3 regions of the Robertmurraya sp. GLU-23 genome follow, and region 3 is predicted to be linked to each of the others. Evidence: predicted binding sites of a transcription regulator. Region 3 holds the regulator's gene; each other region holds the start of a gene.
What was found. The regulator LexA, encoded in region 3, represses DNA repair genes until DNA is damaged. The targets are predictions, from matches to a motif close to CGAACATATGTTCG.
Positions count from the first base shown of each region.

Region 1: addB (helicase-exonuclease AddAB subunit AddB) is a predicted target of LexA. The motif match lies at 4,485-4,498, and genes of this name have one in related genera.
Region 2: ACVBAX_RS21565 (YolD-like family protein) is a predicted target of LexA. The motif match lies at 2,128-2,141, and genes of this name have one in related genera.

Region 1 is NZ_JBRKCV010000005.1:177,808-186,117, reverse strand. Features, by position in the region: gene ACVBAX_RS11260 (TVP38/TMEM64 family protein) at 63-701, shown strand; gene fabG (3-oxoacyl-ACP reductase FabG) at 865-1,605, shown strand; gene ACVBAX_RS11250 (alpha/beta fold hydrolase) at 1,777-2,544, opposite strand; gene ACVBAX_RS11245 (DeoR/GlpR family DNA-binding transcription regulator) at 2,738-3,517, shown strand; gene ACVBAX_RS11240 (Cof-type HAD-IIB family hydrolase) at 3,510-4,376, shown strand; gene addB (helicase-exonuclease AddAB subunit AddB) at 4,588-8,094, shown strand; gene addA (helicase-exonuclease AddAB subunit AddA) at 8,060-8,310, shown strand, end outside.
Region 2 is NZ_JBRKCV010000019.1:45,304-53,613, reverse strand. Features, by position in the region: gene ACVBAX_RS21580 (hypothetical protein) at 1-478, opposite strand, end outside; gene ACVBAX_RS21575 (hypothetical protein) at 709-1,554, shown strand; gene ACVBAX_RS21570 (hypothetical protein) at 1,573-1,857, shown strand; gene ACVBAX_RS21565 (YolD-like family protein) at 2,182-2,493, shown strand; gene ACVBAX_RS21560 (hypothetical protein) at 2,639-3,268, opposite strand; gene ACVBAX_RS21555 (hypothetical protein) at 3,249-3,725, opposite strand; gene ACVBAX_RS21550 (hypothetical protein) at 4,705-5,859, opposite strand; gene ACVBAX_RS21545 (hypothetical protein) at 6,689-8,089, shown strand; gene ACVBAX_RS21540 (hypothetical protein) at 8,256-8,310, opposite strand, start outside.
Region 3 is NZ_JBRKCV010000002.1:364,933-373,242, reverse strand. Features, by position in the region: gene ACVBAX_RS06190 (YneF family protein) at 146-361, opposite strand; gene sirA (sporulation inhibitor of replication protein SirA) at 449-886, opposite strand; gene tkt (transketolase) at 1,057-3,057, opposite strand; gene ACVBAX_RS06175 (DUF896 domain-containing protein) at 3,220-3,453, opposite strand; gene ACVBAX_RS06170 (YneB family resolvase-like protein) at 3,568-4,248, opposite strand; gene yneA (cell division suppressor protein YneA) at 4,257-4,571, opposite strand; gene lexA (transcriptional repressor LexA) at 4,726-5,352, shown strand; gene ACVBAX_RS06155 (CBO0543 family protein) at 5,395-5,949, opposite strand; gene glnA (type I glutamate--ammonia ligase) at 6,128-7,462, opposite strand; gene ACVBAX_RS06145 (MerR family transcriptional regulator) at 7,498-7,905, opposite strand; gene ACVBAX_RS06140 (methionine gamma-lyase family protein) at 8,044-8,310, opposite strand, start outside.

The DNA of each region.
Region 1 (8,310 bases), on a different contig from region 3:
AATATGAAAAAAAGGACCATGTTAGAATAATATGCAGCTTATTTACGTGAGGAGATTAAGTAATGGATGTAGAATTAATCAAGGCTTGGTTTACTCTTGAAAATATTATGGAATTAATAGAAAAATACCGTTCCTTTGGCCCACTGCCGGGAATATTACTTCCATTACTAGAAGCGTTCCTTCCGTTTTTACCACTTTTCCTTTTTGTGATGGCAAATGCGAGTGCATTTGGGTTATGGTTTGGATTTTTATTTTCTTGGATAGGTGCATCCGGTGGAGCATTAATTGTTTTTCTCTTGGTTAGGAAGTTTGGTCAAAAGAGAATATTAAACTTTTTAAAAAAGCATCCTCAAGTACAAAAACTAATGGTTTGGGTGGAGAACCATGGATTTGGCCCACTGTTCTTACTTTTATGCTTTCCTTTTACACCATCAGCTGTTGTGAACATTGTAGCTGGTCTATCTAAAATAAGTATTGCTCAATATATGCTAGCTGTTTTGACCGGGAAAATGGTGATGATTTTTACGATTAGCTTTGTTGGATATGATATACATTCCTTGATTACTCAACCTGTCCGTACAGCAATCGTAGGTTTTGTTATTGTCTTGCTTTGGTTTATAGGAAAAAGGATTGAGGCCCGTCTCAATCGTGTTGAAACGAGAGTAAGTGAGCCGGAAAAGATCAAAATAAAGGACCGTTAGTCCATAAAAAGGAGGGATGAAGATGAAAAGGTTTGCCCCTGTTATACAAACAAAACTAATTCCCCCTGCCGTAAAGGAAGGGCTAATTCGGCGGGCAAAGCTCACGAATAAAATGAAAGCGATACCATAAAAAAATAGAGTTTTTAAACTGAGGAGGAAAAGTATGAGATTACAGGGGAAAGTAGCAATCATTACAGGGGCGGCCAATGGAATTGGCTTTGCGGCAGCGAGTTTGTTTGCGAAAGAAGGAGCAAAGGTGGCTTTAGCGGATTACGATGCCAGTTTAGGAGAAACAAAGACAGAGGAATTAAGGGCAAAGGGGTATCAAGTGGCTTTTTTTCAAGTAAATGTGGCTGATCGTGATAGTGTAAATATAATGGTGGAGGAAGTAGTTGGTCGGTTTGGTGGAATTGATATTTTAGTGAATAATGCTGGAATTACTCGTGATGCGATGCTGTCAAAGTTAGCGGTTGAAGATTTTCAACAAGTGCTTGATGTAAATTTAACTGGGGTATTTCATTGTACTCAAGCAGTACTTCCTATTTTAGTTTCTAACGGAAAAGGGAGAATCATTAACACATCGTCCGTATCTGGAGTATACGGAAATGTTGGTCAAACTAATTATGCTGCCACCAAAGCAGGCGTGGTTGGTATGACAAAAACATGGGCCAAGGAACTTGGGCGAAAAGGAATCAATGTAAACGCAGTGGCACCAGGCTTTATCGCTACAGGAATGACAGCCAAGGTACCGGAAAAAGTATTAGAGCAAATGAAGATGATGGTCCCACTTGGTCGACTGGGAAATCCGGAAGATATTGCGAATGCTTACCTATTCTTAGCATCAGATGAATCCAACTATGTGAATGGGACGGTTCTACATGTTGACGGGGGAATCATGATGTAACTAAGGGGCTAGTCCAAATATTTGGGCTAGTTTTTTTGTGATCTTTTCCGAGTAACTTTCGTGTAAAAGCGAATGGATGGGAAGAGAGGGAGGCCTTAATTGCCCTCCTAAACAAACTCCCAAAAAGTACGGTCAAATAGAACCGCAGCCACACTGCTTCCCATTCCTCACCTACTGCCTATTCAGTAAATAACCCGTAATGATCTGATTAACATAACTAGGTTGTCTGGTTGGCAGTTGGTGCGATTCTCCTTTAATAACAAAGATCTCGACATCAGCCAGCTCTTTTTTATACGTTTTAATGTACGTATTAAACGAATCGGATTTGCTTCCGTACATTAGCAGAACAGGTGCAGTAATTTTTGCTAAATCATCTTTGCAGTTAAAATGCATAACATCATAGTAGTATTTTGACCAGACGTTAGGGTTTGCTTTAAGCATATGCTCTTTTAAATCACGGCGAAGTTGTTTATCTTTTGTGTGAGCTATGGCAAGGCTAGTAGATAAAAACTTTTTACTATTTTTTGCAATAAACACACCCAAGCGATGCTCATTTTTTATCATCCAATGATCAACAATAGGATAACCTCCGGATAATATGAGGGTGTGGACTCTGCTTGGATGATGTATAGCTAAATATTGGGCAATTGCTCCACCAGAGGAATAACCAAAAATAACAGCCGCAGTAATAGTCAACTGATCCATTAACTCAATGATATCCTCGCCAAATCGTTCAACGGACACTTCTTTTTCTACATTGAATGAACTGTCCCCATGTCCAGGTAAATCAGGCAAAATAATGCGGAAATGCTTCGATAAAGCTTTTTGCTTGTTAAAAACCTTCCTTCCCATGCCTGGAGGATGGAGAAAAATAATAGGAATGCCTTCACCAATATCTTCATAACAGATACGTTCATCATTAACTACGATGCTCTTCATGCAGTATCTCCTATCCGATTTTCTTTATGGATAGTATGTGGAAAGTGAATGATATTCAAAGTAGGAATAAAATTCCATTTGTAATATATTCTGCCCAATTACTTAATTTTAATTGATATTACTTAAAAATATTGAGTTTTATGGCAAAATTACTTATAATTACTTATAAATAATTAATGAGAGATGAAAAAATATGTATCAAGAAGAACGTTTAGTAGCTATTCTTAGTTATTTAAAAGAACATAAACGGATTACTGTGGAAGAAATTTGTTCAGAACTAGAGGTTTCAAGAGATACCGCTAGAAGAGACTTGGTTCGCCTTGAAGAGGAAGGGCGAATTATCCGGACAAGAGGAGGAGCATTACTTCCAACCGAACATCAGATGGTAATGGACTATAACCATCGTTTAAAGGTGGTTTCTAGTGAAAAGCAGGTGATTGGGGAAAAAGCTGCTACATTCCTAAAAACAGGAGATGCCATCATTTTGGATGCTTCGACTACAGTTCAAGCATGTGCCGAGCATGTAGAAAATATGGATTGTACGATTATTACCAATTCCATTAACTCTGCAGAAATTTTATCCAAACATCCACTTGTCTCCATTCATCTCGTTGGAGGAGAGCTGCACAAAAAGCACCGTTATTTGTTTGGATCACAGGCGATTGAAAAATTGGCCCAGTATTCTGTTGATAAAGCTTTTATTGGAGCAGTGGGTATATCCGAAACGGGTTTGACAAGTGCTCATGAAGAGGATGGGATGTTAAAGAAAAAAATGATGCAGCAGGCTAGACAAGTAATTGTATTAGCAGATCATACAAAATTTGGAGTCAATGGTTTCTTTCAATTTGGAAGTTTTACAGATATAGATGTACTAATCACGAATCGTATGCCTAGTGGTGACTTTATACAACTCTTACAAGAGAAAGGTGTAGAGTTAGTCATAGCTGGCGAGGGGGAGGAAGAAAATGACTAATCTAATCGCAATTGACTTAGATGGTACATTGTTGAGCCACGAAAATACCATCAGTGCTGAAAACATGGAGGCACTGACTTTTGCCCATAATCAAGGAGTAATGGTCGTAATTGCAACAGGACGATCTTATCACGATGTAAAAAACATTCTTAATGAATGTAACTTTCCGATTACTCCATGGATCATTTCTGCGAATGGATCAACCATTCATCACCCGAACGGGGAAAAAGTTCACTCGGTTCCCATTGATAAAGATGCAGCAGAACCAATCTTGAAATGGCTAGAGGATGAAGGCTTCTATTATGAAGTGTTTGCTGACAATACTTTGCTTACACCACAGCATGGGAGAGAACTACTATCAATGGAAGCAGAAAAACTGAGAACGGAAAATCCCTCTGTCAAAGAAGAGGATATACAGCGGGCATTAGCGACTCAGTACAGTCAAACGGGATTTGAATTTGTCCCCTCCTATCAAGATATCATTAGTAAAGATGCAGACATTTATAATATTCTTGCCTTTTCCTTTCATGATGAAAAATTAAAAAGAGGAAAAGAAAACTTCCGAGGATTAAAAGGATTGAATATGGTTTCGTCGGGTAAACATAATTTTGAATTTATACATGAAAACTCCTCAAAAGGAAAGGCTTTAGAAAAATTAGGAGAAATCATACAAATTCCACTTCTAAAAATGGCAGCAGTGGGAGATAATTACAATGATATATCCATGTTAACGATGGTAGGAAGAAGTGCTGCCATGGGAAATGCAGATGATGCAGTAAAAGAAAAAGCACATGAGGTAACTCTTGAAAATCATGAACATGGAGTGGCTCATTTTATCTATCGTCTTCTAAAAAAATAGGTATCCATGGTTGGCGTTACTTGATCGCAAGGCGTGACAACCAAGATATAAAGGTCAACCATATCGGTTGGCCTATTTTATTTCTGGCTTTCGATTTTAAAACTGGAAAGAAAATTCATTCGCGGTTAGAAGGTTATTGCCCTATTTCCGGGAGTACCTATGGTAAGATAATAGGATAGAGAAGGAACGTACGTACGAGGGAGGTTTTCTTATGGCAGTTCACTTAGTTATCGGGAGATCTGGAACAGGAAAAACGCAATTTTGTTTAGATGAAATTAGAGAAGAAATGCTAGAACGTCCAGTCGGAGATCCAATTGTTTACTTAGTACCTGACCAAATGACATTTTCTTCTGAATATAAATTGATTACAACACCTGGGCTTGGGGGAATGATTCGAACTCAGGTTTTTAGTTTTTCAAGACTAGCGTGGCGAGTGTTACAGGAAACGGGGGGGAATACCCGGTACCATTTAAATAGTGTTGGTATTAATATGTTGATTCGTAAAATTGTTGAGGAGAGAAAGGCAGAATTAAAGCTCTTTAATCTATCAGCTGACAAAAATGGGTTTATCCAGCAGCTCGAACAAATGTTAATTGAATTTAAAAGATATTTAGTCAGACCAGAAGAGTTGTTTATACAGCAGCAATCTGAGCAAATGAATAAAGTCCTTCGTGATAAACTACATGATCTTGAGTTGATTTATAAACATTTTGAAGATGCCCTTTTTGGTTCATACGTGGACTCTGAGGATTATTTTAAATTATTGGCTGAAAAAATTCCGTTATCACAGTATCTTAAGGATGCAGAAATATATATTGATGGATTTTACAGTTTTACGCCTCAAGAGTATTCCATCATAAGTCAGCTCATGAAGCATTGTAAAAAAGTAACGATCACTCTAACTCTAGATGAGCCGTACAATGAAAAATATCCAGATGAATTGCATTTATTTCGTATGAATGCAGAGACGTGTCAAAGTTTTTATGAGATTGCTAGAGTAGAAAAATTAGAAATAAGAGAAACGGTTTTATCTGAGCAAAAAAGATGGCAGCATCCATCACTCAAACATTTGGAAACATTTTTTGATACGCGTCCTACGAATGTATTTAAAGGGGAAACGGCTGTTACGATTGGACAAGCCGTTAATCGTCGAGCGGAAATTGAAGGAATTGCACGCGAAATTCTATCACTTGTTCGAACAAAGAATTATCGATACAAAGACATTGCCATTATGATGAGAAATGGTCATGAATACAAAGATTTAATTGAAACGGTCTTCGATGATTACGAAATTCCTTTCTTTGTGGATCAAAAACGCACGATGCTTCAACATCCTGTTATTGAACTTATTCGCTCCACGCTTGAAGTGATCAACGGATACTGGCGGTATGAACCTGTATTTCGAGCAGTGAAAACAGAGCTTCTTTATCCACTTCATATCGATTCAAATAAAATGCGAGAGCAAATGGATCAGCTTGAAAATTTTGTCCTCGCGTTTGGAATTCAAGGAGATAAGTGGACAAGGCGTGATCGTTGGGTATATCGCCGAATGAGGGGACTTGAATTAGAATCTGTTGCCCAAACGGATAAGGAAAAAAACTTTGAGCAAAAATTAAACGAGCTCAGACTATTGATCTCAGCACCGATCCTTCGCTTATCGAGAAGATTGAAAAAAGCTGAGAATGGAAGCAAATTAGCGGAGGCAGTTTTTCTGTATCTTGAGGAATTAGAAATCCCTGCAAAGCTTGAGCGATGGAAAATAGCTGAAGAGGAAAAGGGAGAATTAACAAAAGCAAGAGAGCATGATCAAGCATGGAACAGTGTGATTGAACTTTTAGATCAGTTTGTTGAAATGTTAGGGGATGAAAAAGTCTCTCCAAAGCAGTTTTCAAATATTTTGGATGCAGGATTAGAAGCACTGCAGTTCTCTTTAGTACCCCCGGCAATGGATCAAGTGTTAGGTGCAGATTTGGAAAAATCCCGTCTAACCGATGTGAAAGTAGCTTTTATTATCGGAATAACAGAAGGGGTTCTACCTGCTAAATTTTCGGAGGAGGGTATATTTGCTGATGAAGATCGGGAGCAGTTATTACTAAATGGTATAAAGATTGCTGCGAGCAGTAAAACCCGCTTATTGGATGAGGAGTTTATCGCCTACAAGGCTTTTACCACTCCGTCTGAGCGCTTGTATGTTTCTTATCCACTAGCAAATTCTGAAGGAAAGGCATTAATTGCCTCACCATATATTAAGAGAATGGTTGATATGTTCCCAGATAGTGAAGCACGATCGTTTATGTCGGAGCCTTCCGAGCTTGGTGAGTTGGATCAATTAAAATTTGTTGCCCATGAAAATACGGCTCTAGCTTATTTAACCTCCCAGCTTCAGTTAAAGAAAAGAAATTACCCTATCTACGACTTATGGTGGGATGTGTATAACTATTACCAGTCAAAACCCCATTTTCAAAGAGAGGTAAGGAAAGTACTTTCTAGCTTAACTTATGAAAATCGAACAACTAAGCTGTCTGAGGAGACAAGCAAGGATTTGTATGGAGAAGAATTCCAATCAAGTGTCAGCCGAATGGAAATGTTCCATAGCTGTCCTTTTTCACATTTCTCTCAGCATGGGTTAAAGCTTAGAGAACGTCAAGTATTTAAGTTAGAAGCACCGGATATTGGAGAGCTCTTTCACGCAGCATTAAAATATATTACCGAAACAATTGTGGCGAGTAAGATGTCATGGTCAGATGTGTCAAAGGATGAAATGGAAAATTTGGCAAAACAAGCAGTGGATCTACTTGCACCAAAACTACAAAATGAAATTCTATTAAGCTCAAATCGTCACCATTATATTAAACGAAAGCTGGAACAAATTATACAGCGGGCTTCGCTTATTTTACGTGACCATGCGAAGGCAAGTGGGTTTGCACCGGTTGGGCTTGAATTACCATTTGGACCAACGGAACAAATAAAGCCTGCGCCATTTACGTTGAAAAATGGGACAAAAATGGAACTAGTGGGCCGTATTGATCGAGTAGACAAAGCCGCTCATGACGGTGAAGTGTTCCTGCGAATCCTCGACTATAAATCCAGTGCAAAAGACGTTAATGTAAACGAAATTTATTATGGTTTGGCCCTGCAAATGCTTACGTATCTAGATATTGTTATTTCAAACTCAGAATCTTTGATTGGTACAAAGGCTAGCCCAGCAGGTGTTGTGTACTTCCATGTGCATAATCCGATGATAAGCACGAGCAAAATGCTTACATTGGATGAAATTGAAGCAGAGCTTTTCAAAAAATTTAAGATGAATGGTTTATTACTAGGTGAAGAAAATGTGATTAAACTCATGGATCAAACATTGGAATCTGGTGAATCGACGATTATCTCTGCAGGAATAAAAAAAGACGGGTCGCTAACGAAAAGATCAAAAGTGGCTAGTAAGGAAGAATTTAATCAGTTGCGGTCGTATGTTAGAAGCATGTACGTAAAAACAGGAAATAGTATAGTCGACGGTGCCGTTCAAATTTCTCCTTATAAAATGAAGGAGAAAACACCTTGTACTTTTTGTTCCTTCAAGTCTGTTTGTCAATTCGATGAGTCATTACAGGCTAATAAATATAGGATGCTGAAGGTTGAAGATAAGGAGACGGTAATAGAAAAAATGCGAAAGGAGAGTGATGAAAATGGCGAACATGAAACTTCCACCGAAGCCGAGTGATGTGACTTGGACAGATGACCAGTGGAAAGCAATTGTTGCGAACGGACAGGATATATTAGTTGCTGCAGCAGCAGGGTCAGGAAAAACAGCTGTTCTTGTTGAAAGAATGATCAAGAAAATTGTTTCAGAAGATGAACCGATGAACGTCGATGAGATGCTAGTCGTTACTTTTACAAATGCTTCCGCGGCAGAAATGAAACACCGAATGGGAGAGGC
Region 2 (8,310 bases), on a different contig from region 3:
CAGTGTGATTAGATTCTAACGATTCAATCTCTTCTAGAATTACTTTCCGTTGAGTATTAATCTTTTCAACTTCAAGTCTTTCAGTAAGATTTAACTCGGTATCTTTTCGTTTTCTTCCTGCTTCTAAAAGTTTAATTTCATACTGAATTTGAGTTTGTTTAACTGGGTCAGTATTATTTTTCCCTTTTTCTTGCCAATATTTAATCTTTTTATCAATCTCATTGTTAGCTTCTTTAATCTTGCTGTTAGTACTTGTATTTAAACTTGATTCTTTGGTATCTAACTCTTTTAATACCGTTTTATTTGCTTTTATCTTATTTTCAGTATTAGTGGCTAATGTCTTAGAATAAGAATTTTTGTAGTTATTGAAATTAATAAATGCGTCCTTTAAAGTTGGAGTTGCTGCACCCACAGCCGTCGGCAATAGGGTAGCTCCTGCGATAACCCCAGTCATAATTAACTTTTTTGTTTTTTTCATTCTCGTTCTCTCCTTGGTTCCTATTGAATTAACAGGATTTTATGGTTTCCATAACAATCGGTTAAGATTAGGCTACCAATAATAAAATTCCGATATTGCGTATTTTCACAATAACGAAAAAATTTATTGCCTTTTTTGGGATAATTACCCATATTTCTCATAGCCGTTTCTAGTAAGAACTGGTAATCTATGATTACATTTATCTCTTTGTTTCAAGGAAGTGTTAGCCTATGGAAAGAATCGCTATTCAGGAATTAAGCGCATATTGGAAAAAGCAGTATTTGCAACAAAAAGACTTATCCAGCTTTCAAGCGGAGGATAACGATTTTAAAGAGATTTCTATACGGACCCGTGAAAAATTCAATTTAAATTACTTTCCTCAACCCTTCTATGGTTACTTTGAGGAAGATATGAAAAATGATGTATTAGTGCCTTTAATCAATCCTGGTTCATTGAACGCTTCGGATGTGTTAAAACAATTCCCCTCTGATTCTGAGATAGAGTCTAGAAAGCAATGGAATTTGAATATCGTTGAGCGTCACTGTACCAACATCTGGACAAAGGAAGTGTTTCATCAGAAAGAACGGGAATACGACCGTGTATTTGGAGGAAAGAACAAACATTGGAGAGGTAGAAAATTAATAGAAGTTCGCCAATTACTTGGTGAAGACATTGGATTTTTACATACTATTGAGTTTTTCCCTTTTCATTCAGACTCATGGAAGGTATCAAAAAAAGACCGGGAGACCTTATACAACTTACCAAGTACTATACATGCTATCAGAGTACTTGAAGAAATAGCTTCCACAAGAGCGGTACGACATATATTAGGAATCGGACTACCGTGGATAGATATATTAAGTCACTATTCTAACCTTTTCGTTCTTGAAGATTGCAAAACGCTAAAAGGTCCTAAAGGGAAAGTGGGACAAAGATTCTATAAGTTTAAACCTGTTCGGAATTCTGAAGGATTACCTCTCGTGATCTACTCTACTTCATCCATGAATTTACCGACCAATCAAGAAGGTGTGGATATTATTCTTGAATTCCTTGAGCATAATCGGATATTCGTCTAACAAAGGAGAAACAATGAAATGGATAAGAAAAAGCTATCTAAAATCTCAACCATTTATATGTTAGCTGTCTTTGGAGCTTTTTTGATATACAGCTATATAAAGGATTGGTCCATAGTTGTAAGTGAAGATAAATATGAACTATTAGGTTTTGCAGGGTTAGCATACATTGGTACCATTCTGTCTGGGATTGACCTAGCAGCCGTAAAGGATAAAGAGAAAAAAGTGAGCAAGAAATCGGTCATTCAAGGAGTCAAATTAGCATTGGTTTTTATTGTTATTACTCTTCTAGCCAAGTTATATTAAGAAATATATAAAGGATAGGTGTATTCTTTGCAATTAAGACAATTTACTTTTAAATTTTTGATAAAATTTCTTATATTCTTTCTAATTGGGATTATTACAAATGCTATGTTTAAATCCTCATTTAACCTACTAACTGCCTTTTCGGTGGCTTTAGGATTATCGTTCGGAGTTTCAGGAGGTTTTGGATTGATATTCCGCAGAAAAAATAAATTGAGTATTAAATAATTTTTTATTTCTGTTGTAATACTTGAAATTCAGGCATAAGATATGAGAACAAATGTTCTTATTAGAAAGGTTGATTTTATGCTTAGGGATCGTGGATTGATGAAGTATAGACCTGTAGCATTCATGCCTGAACAAATAGCCAGTATTAAGCAGATGTACAAAGAGCAAGACGATGTGAAGATGCCAGAATTGGATGAACAACATCTTGAAAAGTTGGACCAGACCATATGTAACTGCATGGAGTTCAACTTGGAGGCAACCGTAACATTCTACAAAAAGGCTCGATATGAGATAACAAAAGGTACGATCCATTACATGAATGAGTATAGCAAGTACATACGTGTAGTGGATTCCTTTGACCAATGGACACAGATTGAACTAAAAAACATTATTGATATTCGAATTAATTGAAGCATACATGCAATAATCTAAACGGTTTGTCATATACTTAATGTACAGCTATGAATTGCAACTAGACTAAAGTAAGCACCCTCTATTTAAAAGGGTGCTTATATTTATGTTATCGTAATCTATACAAATTGGTCTGAAACTGAAATTACTTAAGGTGAGTCAATATAGATTTTTGCAATTTCAATGTGTTACCTTCCTTCTTAATCATCTCAATGAAATTAAGAAACACAATAGCAATGACTTCTTCGACGGTTACACTTTCCCCAGAACTCATAAAGGGTTGTAAATCGTGTAATAACACTTCCGCTCTTAGTAGCTCGGATTTTTTCATCCGAATCGTAATATAGGCCATTTTTGCGTCCTCAGAAGGTGTTTCCTCTATTTCTTCTTCTTCCACCGTTTCAAATTCAAATACGTATTTAGAAATAGGTTTCATGATCCGTTTCTCTTGAACCCTCTTACGAAAGTAATTCTGTTTACCCACCAAGATAAATTTGGCTATTTGCTCATTCTTAGCTCCCATTTTAATTTGTCTTAGAAAATCTTCGTATAAGAGATAAATCAAATGAGAAGCATCAAAGTGGAAGGGAACCTCTGATTCAAAATTATCCCGAAGATCATCACAGAAGACTTCTCCTCTTAAATATTCATAGTAAGGTACCTTCACTTCGATAGTTGGTCTATTATTAAAGAAATAGCTAAAAAATCCTCTTTCTTCCGTATTACCCGATAACCTCTCCTGTAACACATTTAAGTTACTGTAGGATTTTTTCAATCGTTCCCCCTCCTTCTAACCACTTCATTATTGAAAGCATGACCTGATAAACAACCTTACGTTCTGAAAGATTTTTACGAATAGCCAGACCATGAGGACCTCCAATTTCTATATACTCCGTTTCAAGAAGGTTCGTGTGCATATAGACTTTGGTATCTTTGTAATCGTGCTGCCAGGATAGAATATGCTCATTACGAAGTCCAAATCGTAACAATTGCGTATTAAATTTCGTCTGACTAAGAGGCTCTTTTCTTTGAGACTTATATATTCTTGCTGCTTCCGCACGGTAGCTTTTAAGTTTCATTTGAATCACTGGAGAAACAGGGAATTTTATTGAGTGACACTTATCTGATCTTATCGCCCTTTTTGAAGGTGTTCTTTTTGACTGACTTGGTGTAGGAGGTTTCTTCTCATTTGCTATCTCGATATTATTGAACAGTGGATTAATGTAGTCCATCCTCTCCCCCACCTCTCACTATTTTAGTAGGTAACTTTCGGTCATTTTTCCACTTTTCCACTCTTTACTAGATATATATGGATGAAGGGACAAGGTTTAGAACTATTTTTGTATATTTCTAGCCATATCTGTTCATAATGGGACTAACTAAGAGGGAATTCTATTGGAGGGTGTAAGATGAGTAAGAAACAGAGGGAAAAGGAAATAAAGGCTCTAAAAGAATTGGAGAAACGAAGAAAGAAAGCAGGATTTAAAATTATTGCTGTTAAAGTGAAATGATCCTTACTTGGTGTAAGGATCATTTTTTGGTTATTTGAAACTTAATTTCTAGGACCTCTTTAGAGTTCGTACGGATAAAGAATCTCCTATCCTTTTGCAAACGTTTCAAATAGAAAAGGAAAAGTTAAAATGCTGAGAGAGTTATTACTGATTTAAGGCTTTACTGAGATTAAAGTTTGACTCCCCTACCTTATATTGATTTTAATATAAGACAAATTTTTTTATTAGAAAATTCCAGTTCCATTTTTAATTTTCAACTTACTTTGTATAACTTAAATAAATAAGAGTATAAATTTAAGGTATTTATAATATAAGTACAGAATAAGATATAAAAAAACAATATTTAAAAATATAGAGAACTAATTAGGGTGCTTGGAGCCTTGATGTTACTGATTTTCACGGTACTTTATGCCAATAAAGAATCGGATAATTCATTTGTAAACATCTTTATCAGCAAAATAACCACTTTTAAACAGGTACATTACCAATTTACTAACTTAGTAAGAAATAGTGAAACAGAATATACACTTATCCACATGTGGATAACCGAATAGTGATTTTTAGAAAAAACCACCTGAAACAGATTAAGTTTCAGGTGGTTTGATTTTTGTCTGAATGAACCTGGATTTTGTAAAGAAAGGAAGGGTTTAACTACACGAGAAATAGCCCTGTTAATCTACATTTTTTTAACAGAGCTAATTTATTTCATTTTTTGTATAAAATTTGGATACTTACGATTTGCATTTGCATAGTGGAAGATTGCTTCCTCTACTACTTCACCATAAGGATTAGGGTTGTTTACATAGTGTCCAAACGAAGAAATCAAGCTGCTACGTATAAATGCTCCAATAGACCGCACTTGATTTTCGGGGTCATTCTCCTTCTTATCTTTATAGAAATCAATGAATTGTCCGAAGGCAGAATTAAATACATCAAATATAACTTTATTCCTTCTAGGAATTGATTCATTATAGTATTTCATTACATCGATCACTTCTTGTTTTACAGACCCAAGAATGTCTCTAATATCCTTTTGAGTATGTTTAATACCTTCTTCCACAAGCTTGAATGATACTTCTTTTCTTACGGCGGCTTCTACTTGTTGTGTATCGTATGTATCTTCTAATTCAGCAATTAGAGACGGATTAATCGTGACTTTGAACTTTTCGATAAATACTTGTACGGGGTTATTTTGCTTTCGAACAGTTAAGCGGTCTTTTCGTGGTCTTCGTTCTGCTACTCCTACTGGTTCAAAAGTAAATAAACCTTCAATAATTTCAGCCCATTGTCTAATTTTAAGGGCAGTTTTTTTCATTTTTTGCTTTAGGTAACCCATTCTACGAGTTAACCCTTCTTCTGCTTTCTTCCCCTTTAGATTGACTAATCGAGTAAAAGCATTAAAGAGATCAAGGAGCATAATGATTCCTGCAGCATCTCTTGAAGATACCAATCTCTTTAAAGCGGAGCCTTCCGTAATTTTATAAGGAATACGGAAGTAATTTAACCCTTCTTCTCTTCCTGAGTGTATATTAAATTCTGGAGTGTTCCATGTTGAATAACCGATAATTTCATAGTATGGTTGATTCTTAACGATCACCTCTTGTATGAAACCACGTTGAAACAGGGCCTCCATCCCCCCATATAATGTAGAGGAAGGAATCCCTGTCATTTTCGTGAATTTAGTTAGAGAAAATGAGTTAGCGTGTACTCGTCCTAAATCGTCACACTCTAAATGAAATAAAACATAAGTACACACAGCTGAAGCTGGGAGAGGATAACAATCATGCTCTACTTTCAGTTTTGTTAGTCCATCTTGAAAGAACTTTTTCCCGTTAATGGTTTTAATCGTAGTCATTGTATCCCCTCCCTTTGGTAAGATTGCTATAATTTCGACATATTGGTAACAAATACTAGTTGTATTCTAACAAACCGAATGATTCATAAAGGAAAACCTTTATATTGATATACCATTAGAAGTACTGATACGAATGGGTTTAGTAAAATTTTCAATTTTTTTAACTTCCTCCAAGTTGTCCTATGTGATTCATAACGAAAATCAAAAAGAGTAAAGATAATGTTGATTTATAGGGAAATATGGGAGATTGGCGATTTTTTATATCCTCTAAGTTGTCCCAAGTGATTCATATTACATCCTCTAAGTTGTCCTTTTTTTAAAAATGATTCATAAGGAAATATAGATAAAATGGTTATGAATCACTTTAGATAACGGAAAAAGCCTTGAAATATAAGGGATTAAGTGGGTTAATGAATGAATGTTACTAGGTAATATCCTCTAAGTTGTCCTTTTTTATAAAGTGATTCATAATGAAAAAACAGAAAAAGTTTATGAATCACCTGAAAAGTTAGAGAAACCTTGATATATAAGGGTTTCACTTTTAGAAATACCATTATCACTAGTAGTTATATCCTCTAAGTTGTCCTTTTTTCAAAAGTGATTCATAAGAGAAATCCTCTTACTTATGAATCACTCTTCTATATAATAAAAACGCTATATATCAGTGTTTTTAGTGAGGATGTAATTGTTATATCCTCTAAGTTGTCCTATTTCAAAAAGTGATTCATAAGGAAATGAAGCTGATGAATATCCCTATTCAAAAGCGATTACACATCGCTACAAGCATGATAGAATAAGAGAAATAGCTTGTTTGAGGTGAAAAAAACGTATGGCAATCCGATCAAACAATAAAGTTCTAATCGAAGATATTTTGTCCGAGGAATTTATTTTAGATAAAAATTACGTATTTAATTATAGAATTCAAGAAGCGATCGCGAGAGATAACTTTCAAGAGTCGGAAGTATATCCCTATCCACAGTCCAAAATAGAAAACCCCGAAGAGGGAATGGTTAGTCTCGTTGAAAAGCGGAAACTTACTCCTTTTATCAAAAAAGAAGAGAGTAAAAGTATTGAATGGAATTTATTAATGAGTAAGACCATTATGGACCTTGATGAATACACTGGGGACGTTTTCGATGTCGTGCGTGTATTATGGACAGAGCAGAAGCAAAAAGATAGCTCAGGAATGATTTCCCTGACGGTTGATGATATCTTGCAGTTCAGACAAGAATCTCCTCATAAACACCTTGCAGATGGTACACCGGTTTATCATAAACAAAAAAGAATTAAAGCGATGCAAGAGTTAACAAAGCTTTTTAGCCTGACTTTAAGTTTAGGTAGGAAAGTTGAGGATGTAGAGGTAGATCCCAAAACAGGTGTTGTCCTAAACATCTCTGAAACAGAGGAAGTCAAAAGTCTTTTCTATATCGGGGATTACAAAATGTACTACGAAAATGATGAGCCATTAGGCTTCGAACAGGTATATGTACGACCAGGTAATATTCTTATGGAGAATCTTTTGTTAGAGGAAGAAGAAGATAAAAGCAACATGCGGTTAATGTCGCAGCAGGCACTTAAATACCACTTTAAGCACCAGGTATATCATAAAAGGCTAACTAGATATTTAAACTTAGCTTGGGACTTAAATAAGAAACTAAAGCAAATCTCCTTATATTCATATCCTATAAGTGGTGAAAAAGGATTACTCAGCGTGATGGGTCTTGAGATTACAAATAATCGTAAGAAAAAGCCAAGTGTTTTTCTAGAAGAGTTTACCCGTATCCTTGAAGATTTAAGAGAAGATGGAGTAATAGGTTCATGGAGATATGGAACACCAGATGGAGAACTGGATCCTGAACTATTAAACAAAAGAGGTTGGTTGTTTGATTACTTCTTGAAGCAGCGTGTGATCATTACCCCTCCTAAAAATATCGCTCCATTCTTTAAAGTGGAGGAAGAGGAAGTACAGGCCTTACAAAGTTATCTATCCGTAGCAAGTGAAGTGGAATCTGTTATCAAGGGAGATATCCCATTAACTCCAAGAATCCTTGCTAACGTAAAGGACAAGCTTGATTTGAGTGATCGGCAGCTGGCTAAAGTATCCAAGGTTAGTCAGCCAACTATATCAAGATTGATGACTGATGAATCAACCTTTATGAAACTTAGAAAAAATACAAAAGAGAGACTGCTTGAATGGTTATCCTCTGTTCTACCAGTGCTTGAAAAATGAGAAAAAGTAGTATAGGTACCTCCTTTTGACAGTACCCATACTACTTTTTATTATGTTTATTGAAGACTAAGATACTACCGAATAGGTGGTGCGTTTTTAGGGGACAGGTTCCGCCACGTGGTGCGTTTTCTATTAATATTGTATTAACTGCTCCTCTGTAGAGGGATTACTTTCTCCTTGGTGCTCCAATTAAGTACTCTTCAACAGTCCAACTATGGATT
Region 3 (8,310 bases):
TAAGGAGAAGACGAAAAAAACAGGAAAGAGATTCAGCAGAATAAAAAAAACACCTTTTCTGTTTTTTGAGCAGAAAAGGTGGTCTTTATTCGGGATTGAGTCAATCAAACCATAAGCCTATGTACAAGGGCTTGTCCGTGACAAATTACTTGCCCGTTTGCTTGTTCATTGCTGACATCATTTGATTGATTTTCTTCTGAGATGGTTTCATTCCCATTTGCATCATCATCATTTTTAGCATTTGTTCATTAATTGGTGGGTTTTTCTTTAAGTAGCTCATCATGTAACGGCGAGCAATGAAAAAACCTAGTGCAACACCTGCTGCTAAAGCAAGTACGCCTACTAGAATATGCGTCCACATACTAAACTTCCTCCTTCATGTTGTCTATCATACAGTGTACTAAACCAAATGCTATTATACAATATTTGCTGTGCAATTTCTCCTATTTTAAATCAACTTTCTTTCCTTAATTGGTCTAAGCCACCCGTAACGTTCATGTACAAGGTCAATTGCCAAAAAGGAACTCTCACTTTTACGTAGAACTTCGAAGAAAAGTGTCTCTGCATCATAGCTACCAAATGCATGGAGAGTAATATGCTTTTCAAATATCTCTAGCTTCGCAGAGCTTACGTTTCCATTTTGAATATAGTATATCCCCTGTTTGTGTTCAAAATCCTGATTTTTCCCTAGTTGTTGAAGAATATATTGTTGAAGGCGAAGTGTGGATAGTGGCTTCGTAATAAATTGAATTTGTTTTTTTAATATATTTTTTAGTTCACCGAAGGATTCGTTATACTCAGCAAACAGATCAAAGAACATCTTTTCCCTACCAAAATAATGAGAGGCAAATTCATCATCGATTAAATACAACTGATATGTTCTCACCAAGTTTCCTCCTCGTCTGACCAAATGTTATTTCTCTCTATTATAAAGAAGTAGAAATAGAACGTTTGTCTTTCGTCGTCAAAAACTTCCACTATTTTTGTCGGAAAAAGTCGTAGGTCTTGATACAAAATAAAAAGGCTGTTCTATTTATTAGAACAGCCTTTTAAAACTTATAATAGAGCCTTCACTCTAGCAACTACATTTTCTACTGTAAATCCGTATTCTGCCATGATTTTTTCACCAGGAGCAGAAGCACCGAATGTATCAATTCCTAATACTTCCCCTTCATCTCCTGCATAACGATGCCATCCTAGAGATGATCCCATTTCGATAGCTAAGCGCTTTTTAACAGTTGGAGGAATCACACTTTGCTTATATTCACGAGATTGCTTTTCAAAGCGATCCCATGAAGGCATACTTACTACTGAAGCTGAAATTCCTTCTGCATCAAGTGCTTTTTGCGCTTCAACAGCTAAACCTACTTCTGACCCAGCAGCAAGTAATAATACATCTGCTTGTTCTTTAGATGCTGGAGAAATGACATAAGCACCTTTCTTAACGCCTTCGTACGCATTTTTATCCGTGTCTTTAATGGTTGGTAAGTCTTGTCTTGTTAAAACTAAAGCTGTTGGAAGATCAGTTGATTCAAGCGCAAGCTTCCAAGCTGCTGCAGTTTCATTACCATCTGCCGGACGTATAACACCTAAGTTTGGCATTGCACGTAATGCAGCAAGCTGTTCTACTGGCTCATGCGTAGGTCCATCTTCCCCTACTGCAATTGAGTCATGAGTAAACACATACGTTACAGGAAGCCCCATTAATGCAGCTAATCTGATTGCTGGACGTAAATAGTCAGAGAATACAAAGAATGTTCCTCCAAATACCTTTACTCCACCATGTAGAGCCATACCATTTAACGCAGCACCCATCGCAAATTCACGAACTCCAAACCAAATGTTCTTACCTTCAAACGATTCAGGAGTAAAATCGCCTACTCCTTTAATCATTGTTTTATTAGAACCAGCTAGGTCAGCTGAGCCCCCGATAAACGAAGGAGTGTTCTTAGCGATAGCATTTAGTGCTTCACCTGATGATGCACGGCTAGCAAGTGCTTTTCCTTCAGGATAAACAGGAAGGTCCTTGTCCCAACCTTCTGGAAGCTCACCGTTAATAGCAGATGTTAACTGTTGAGCAAGCTCAGGATACTCATTTTTATAAGAATCGAAAAGGTCGTTCCACTCATTTTCTTTCTTTGCACCAGTTTCCACAATGTATTTGTTGAATGTGTCGTATACATCTGAAGGAACATGGAAATCTTCTTCAAATGTCCATTGGTAAGCTTCTTTTGTTAACTTTAATTCGTTAGCTCCAAGTGGGGCACCATGAACATCTGATTTACCTGATTTGTTTGGAGAACCGTATCCGATTACTGTTTTTACTTCAATTAGTGTAGGACGATTTTGATCACCTTGAGCTTCTTCAATTGCTTTTGCAATTTCCTCAAGATTATTTCCATCCTCTACACGAAGATATTGCCAACCATATGACTCAAAGCGTTTTGCAACACTTTCAGAGAATGAACGATCTAAGTCACCATCAAGAGAGATATCATTTGAATCGTATAATACAACTAAGCGACCAAGTTTTAAGTGTCCTGCTAGTGAAGCAGCTTCAGCAGAAACACCTTCCATCAAGTCACCGTCACCACAAATACTATATGTATAATGATCTACTACATTGTAGTTGCCTTTATTATAAGTGGCTGCTAAATGTCTTTCAGCCATTGCCATACCTACTGCCATTGCAATCCCCTGTCCTAGTGGGCCAGTCGTTGCATCTACACCTGGGGTATGTCCAAATTCAGGGTGACCAGGAGTTTTACTTCCCCATTGACGGAAACTCTTAAGATCATCCATTGTTACGCCATAACCTGATAAGTGAAGAAGACTATACAGCAATGCAGAACCATGCCCTGCAGATAAAACAAAACGATCACGGTTAAACCACTCTGGGTTTTTAGGGTTATGATTCATAAAACGTGACCACAGAGTGTAAGCCATTGGAGCAGCCCCCATCGGCATACCTGGATGGCCGGAATTAGCTTTTTCAATTGCATCAATTGATAAAGTACGTATTGCGTTAATTGCTAGTACATCTTTTTGTTCAAACATTTTTTCAACCCTTCCTATTCTTTATCTCAATAATCCCACTTTTTAATATTATATCTGCTCTATTATTTATACAACAGATTGCCTTAATAAATTTAGAAAAAAAACATATATTTTTTAATTTTCAGTGTTTTCTATCATTTTTTGGTAAATAAATTTAGTGGATTAATGTAGTTTTTTACTATTTTTCAATCTCTTGAGCTTTTCAGGTGTAACATCATCACCCAAAGGATCAACAATTTTTACACCTTGGAGCGTTCCTAGCATAGATGATCGAAATGTTTGTAAATATTCACTACGAAGCTTTGACTGCTCCTTTGCTTCCGTCTCAGTTAATCCATCAGCTTTTGCTTTTTTTGCTAGTTCATTGATTCTAGCCATTTTTCCCTTCGGTAGCATCTCTTTGCTCCTTCTCTTTTAGTTTTACTAATAGAAATCATGTTACTAAAAGTTATAGTCTTTGACAAGGAAGAAGCGTAAAGAGGTACGAATAACAAAAAATGCCAACGATTTTTATGACTTGTTGGCATTTAGTGAGATATTTTTTTGATGTTTTAGCTCTTCTATGTATTCAAGATATCTCCGATTTACTGTAGCTTTTGAAATATCATAACCAAACCCTCTTAAAGTAGCAGCGATTTCAGAGAATGTTAAATCATTGTTTCGTAACCGTACAATCTCTGTTATCGGTACTTCAATACGTTCTCTCCCGGCATGAACACCTTTGTTTTTCAGATTTTTCTCTGGTCTGTAACCGTTTTGAACAGCTCTGTTCATTCCTCTTTTAATTTTACTATTATGAAGCTTTCGCTGATATTCTTCTACCATACTTACAATTTGCAAAACCATAGAATCCGATTCGGACAATTGTAACTCACCATTATGTGATACACTGAAAAGTTTGATGTTATCCTTAAGTATACAATGAAGCAAAGCAATTTTGGCATTTCCTCTACCAAGTCTCGTTTCATCCTGAATTAGGACAGCTTCTACTTTCTCTTCCTTTAATCGTGACAGCAGGAGCAAAATACCTTCTCTGTCAAAGTCATATCCACTCGCCTGTTCTTTTATCACTTCAACAACTTCCATTCCGTGTTGTTGTGATAGCTTCAATAGTTCTTCTTCCTGCCTTTTTAGAGAAGAGTACTGTGATTCTTTTTCAGTACTAACTCTACAATAGATAATTGCCTTCATAATCCCTCCTATTTCGATGCTAGCTGAGTAACAGTGGAATCGTTTAATTCAACAGGGATATAGATCTTATCTCCTACTAATAATACATTTCCATTAATATCATTGATTTCTTCCACCCAGGAAACAAACTCTGTTTCAGATAATGCATGTTTATCTGCATAGTCCTTACAAAGATCCCAAAGTGTTTCCCCTTCATTAATTGTTACAGCCATATATTTTTCCTCAACTGATTCATCATTAGAAATTACTAAAATAATAGACGATAGGATAGATAAGACAACTAGAATAATAGCATATGAGTATTTGTTCCATAAATTTTTCATGTAAAACACCTCTATTAGAATGTATGTTCGTATTTATATTTATATTATAGACCGAACATCTGTTTTGTGTCAACGATTATTCGAACTTATGTTTGTATGCACTGGTAGAACATGCTATAATAAAGTCAAGATTAACCAATGAGGGGCGGTAAGTATGACAAAACTATCAAAACGTCAGGTAGATATACTAGAATATATAAAAGAAGAAGTTAAACAAAAGGGCTATCCGCCTTCCGTTCGTGAAATTGGCGAAGCTGTTGGTTTAGCGTCAAGTTCAACCGTACACGGCCACTTAGCTAGACTTGAAAGTAAAGGGTATATCCGCAGAGACCCTACAAAGCCACGAGCAATTGAAATTCTGGATCTTGATGAGGTAGTAAGTAATATACCAAAATATAATATTGTTAACGTTCCTGTAGTCGGAAAAGTAACTGCGGGTATACCTATAACTGCAATCGAGAATGTGGAAGAGTATTTTCCTCTCCCAGAACGTCTTGCCCCTGCGGATGAACAAGTATTTATGCTTGAGGTTATGGGAGACAGTATGATTGAGGCTGGTATCCTTGATGGTGATTACGTGATTGTGAAGCAGCAGCAAACAGCGAATAACGGTGATATCGTTGTTGCCATGACTGAGGAAGATGAAGCAACAGTGAAGAGGTTCTTCAAAGAAAAGGATTATGTTCGTTTGCAGCCAGAGAACTCATCCCTAGCACCAATTATCCTACGAAATGTGTCTATTCTTGGAAAAGTTATTGGAGTATATCGTCATATTCATTAATTAGTGAAAGCAAGCATCGAATGATGCTTGCTTTTCTTATTATCACAATGGCTCAAAGCTCTTTCTTCGACTAAACCAATGAGCCACAAGATACAAGAACAATATGATAAAGAATGAATAGGTATAAGCCCAATCTATTTTCTTATACATATCCATCATCGCCATCATCGGCATCCCAATGTATGCACTAATACCAGCCACAATGATTCCCTTTATAAATGGATTAACGTTCGGTTTGTATTGAAGGAAAAACATAATAAGGACCGGCATAAGAGAATAACGAAGCGAATAACTTATTGTCGGAATTGGAATGGCTTTTACTGGATAAACCCACCTTCCATGTTCCACTCCTAACGCATCAATCGTTGTAGATAGTATCATTACGATAAATACTGAAAAAAGCAATCGTGCTGAGCTCTCCCTTTTACGGAATATTGCCCAGAGTGCCCATGGAACAATGATCATTAACACCGCAACCCACCATTGCCAAGTGAAAAAAAAGGCATTTATGGTCGCATCTATAATAAGATGATTTCCCTCTTTAATTAAGTCGGTTCCTTTTTCGACTCGCTTTAGACCATCTTGAAACGTCATCATTTTTCCCCCGCAACATAACTTCAAATAACTGTAATTGGTTGTATTATTTAGTAAAATTGAGATTTTTATTCACGAGCCTTAAATCGTTTCAAGTTAGTTTTATAACCGTCCTCCACCATTAACAACATACAAAAAACCCTCAAACACATTAAAGTGTTTGAGGGTTTCTATGAACGGATTAATACATTGACATGTATTGTTCTCTTTCCCATGGATGTACTTGCGTACGGAACATATCCCACTCGATCTCTTTTGCTTCTACGAAGTGTTCGAAGATATGCTCTCCAAGAGCATAAACCATTGTTTCGTCTGACTTTAAGTTATCTAAAGCAGCAGCAAGTGTAGCTGGTAGATCTTCGATACCTACAGCTTGACGCTCTTCTTTGTTCATAACGTAGATGTTGCGGTCAACTGGAGCTGGTGGTGTTAAAGAGTTCTTCACTCCGTCAAGTCCTGCAGCAAGTAATACAGCCATTGCTAAGTAAGGGTTAGCAGCTGGGTCAACGCTACGTACTTCTACACGAGTGGAAATTCCACGAGAAGCAGGGATACGGATTAGCGGTGAACGGTTTCTAGCAGACCATGCAACATAGCAAGGTGCTTCGTAACCAGGTACTAAACGCTTATAAGAGTTTACAGTTGGGTTTGTTACAGCTGTAAAGTTTGGAGCATGCTTAATGATACCAGCGATGAACTGACGAGCAGTATCACTTAGTTCTAAGTTTCCAGTTGGATCGAAGAATGCATTCTTGCCTTCTTTGAATAAAGAAACGTTACAGTGCATTCCAGAACCATTTACTCCGAATAATGGCTTCGGCATGAATGTAGCATGTAGACCGTGCTTACGTGCAATTGTTTTAACAACAAGCTTGAACGTTTGGATTTGGTCACAAGCACTTAATGCATCAGCATATTTGAAGTCGATTTCGTGTTGTCCTGGAGCTACCTCATGGTGAGACGCTTCAATTTCAAAGCCCATTTCTTCTAGCTCTAACACGATATCACGACGGCAGTTTTCACCAAGGTCTGTTGGAGCAAGGTCAAAGTATCCACCGTTGTCGTTTAATTCAAGTGTAGGCTCTCCAGCTTGGTCAAGCTTGAATAAGAAGAATTCTGGCTCAGGTCCAAGATTGAAATCTGAGAATCCTAAGTCTTGCATTTCTTTAATAATTCTTCTTAAGTTGTTACGTGGGTCACCAGCGAATGGAGTTCCATCTGGATTGTAGATGTCACAGATTAAACGTGCCACTTTACCTTTTTCAGCTGTCCAAGGGAAAACTACCCATGTGTCTAAGTCTGGATATAAGTACATGTCTGACTCTTCGATACGAACGAAACCTTCGATAGAAGAACCGTCAAACATCATTTTGTTGTCTAAAGCTTTTTCAAGCTGACTGATAGGAATCTCAACGTTTTTGATTGTTCCTAAGATGTCAGTGAATTGCAGACGAATAAACTTAACATTTTGTTCTTCTGCCATTCTTGTAATATCATCTCTTGTAAACTTAGCCATTTTGTTTCCTCCCTTGAATAGTAAATCTCTTTTTATTAATGGAAAAAGCGTGACATATCACCTTGACGCAACGACGAGCGATTAAAACGGCCAGCATGCATAAGCTCTGAGCGCAACATTTTACGTAACTCATCATCGGACAGATCACGTCTTGCTTTTTCTGCTTCCTTCACTATTTCTTCTGATAGCACCTGTTGCTCTTTCACAGAAAAAATTTGCTTAATTCCTGCAAGATTTACACCTTGCTCGATCAAATCTTTTATTTCTAAAAGCTGATCAATGTCATTCAAAGAAAACATTCTTCTGTTTCCCTCAGTTCTTGCCGGAGAGATCAATTGGTGCTCTTCATAATATCGAATTTGTCTTGCAGATAGTTCTGTAAGCTGCATCACAATTCCAATTGGAAATAATGGCATGGAACGACGGATATCACTTCCGCTCATTTGCTGTCCCTCCATTTCTCTCTTTCATATTTTTATTATATGAAATGTCAGTTTTTCTGTCAACATAATGTTAGTTTATATAACATGGAATTTTTGTAGAAAAAGAGAAATATTAAAGCTCTCTATAAAATCTACGACTTAATTGAAATCAATTAGTTGTTTTTCAGCTAATCGGTTTAACGCGATCAGTATGGCCATTTTCACATGTGAATAGGTTAGTCCTCCCTGTATATAAGCAACATACGGTGGTCGTATTGGTCCATCGGCGCTTAATTCAATACTTGCACCTTGTATAAATGTTCCCGCAGCCATGATCACATCATCTTCATAACCAGGCATATAAGCTGGGTATGCTGTTACATGTGAATTAATAGGAGAAGCAAATTGAATGGCTTGGCAAAAGGC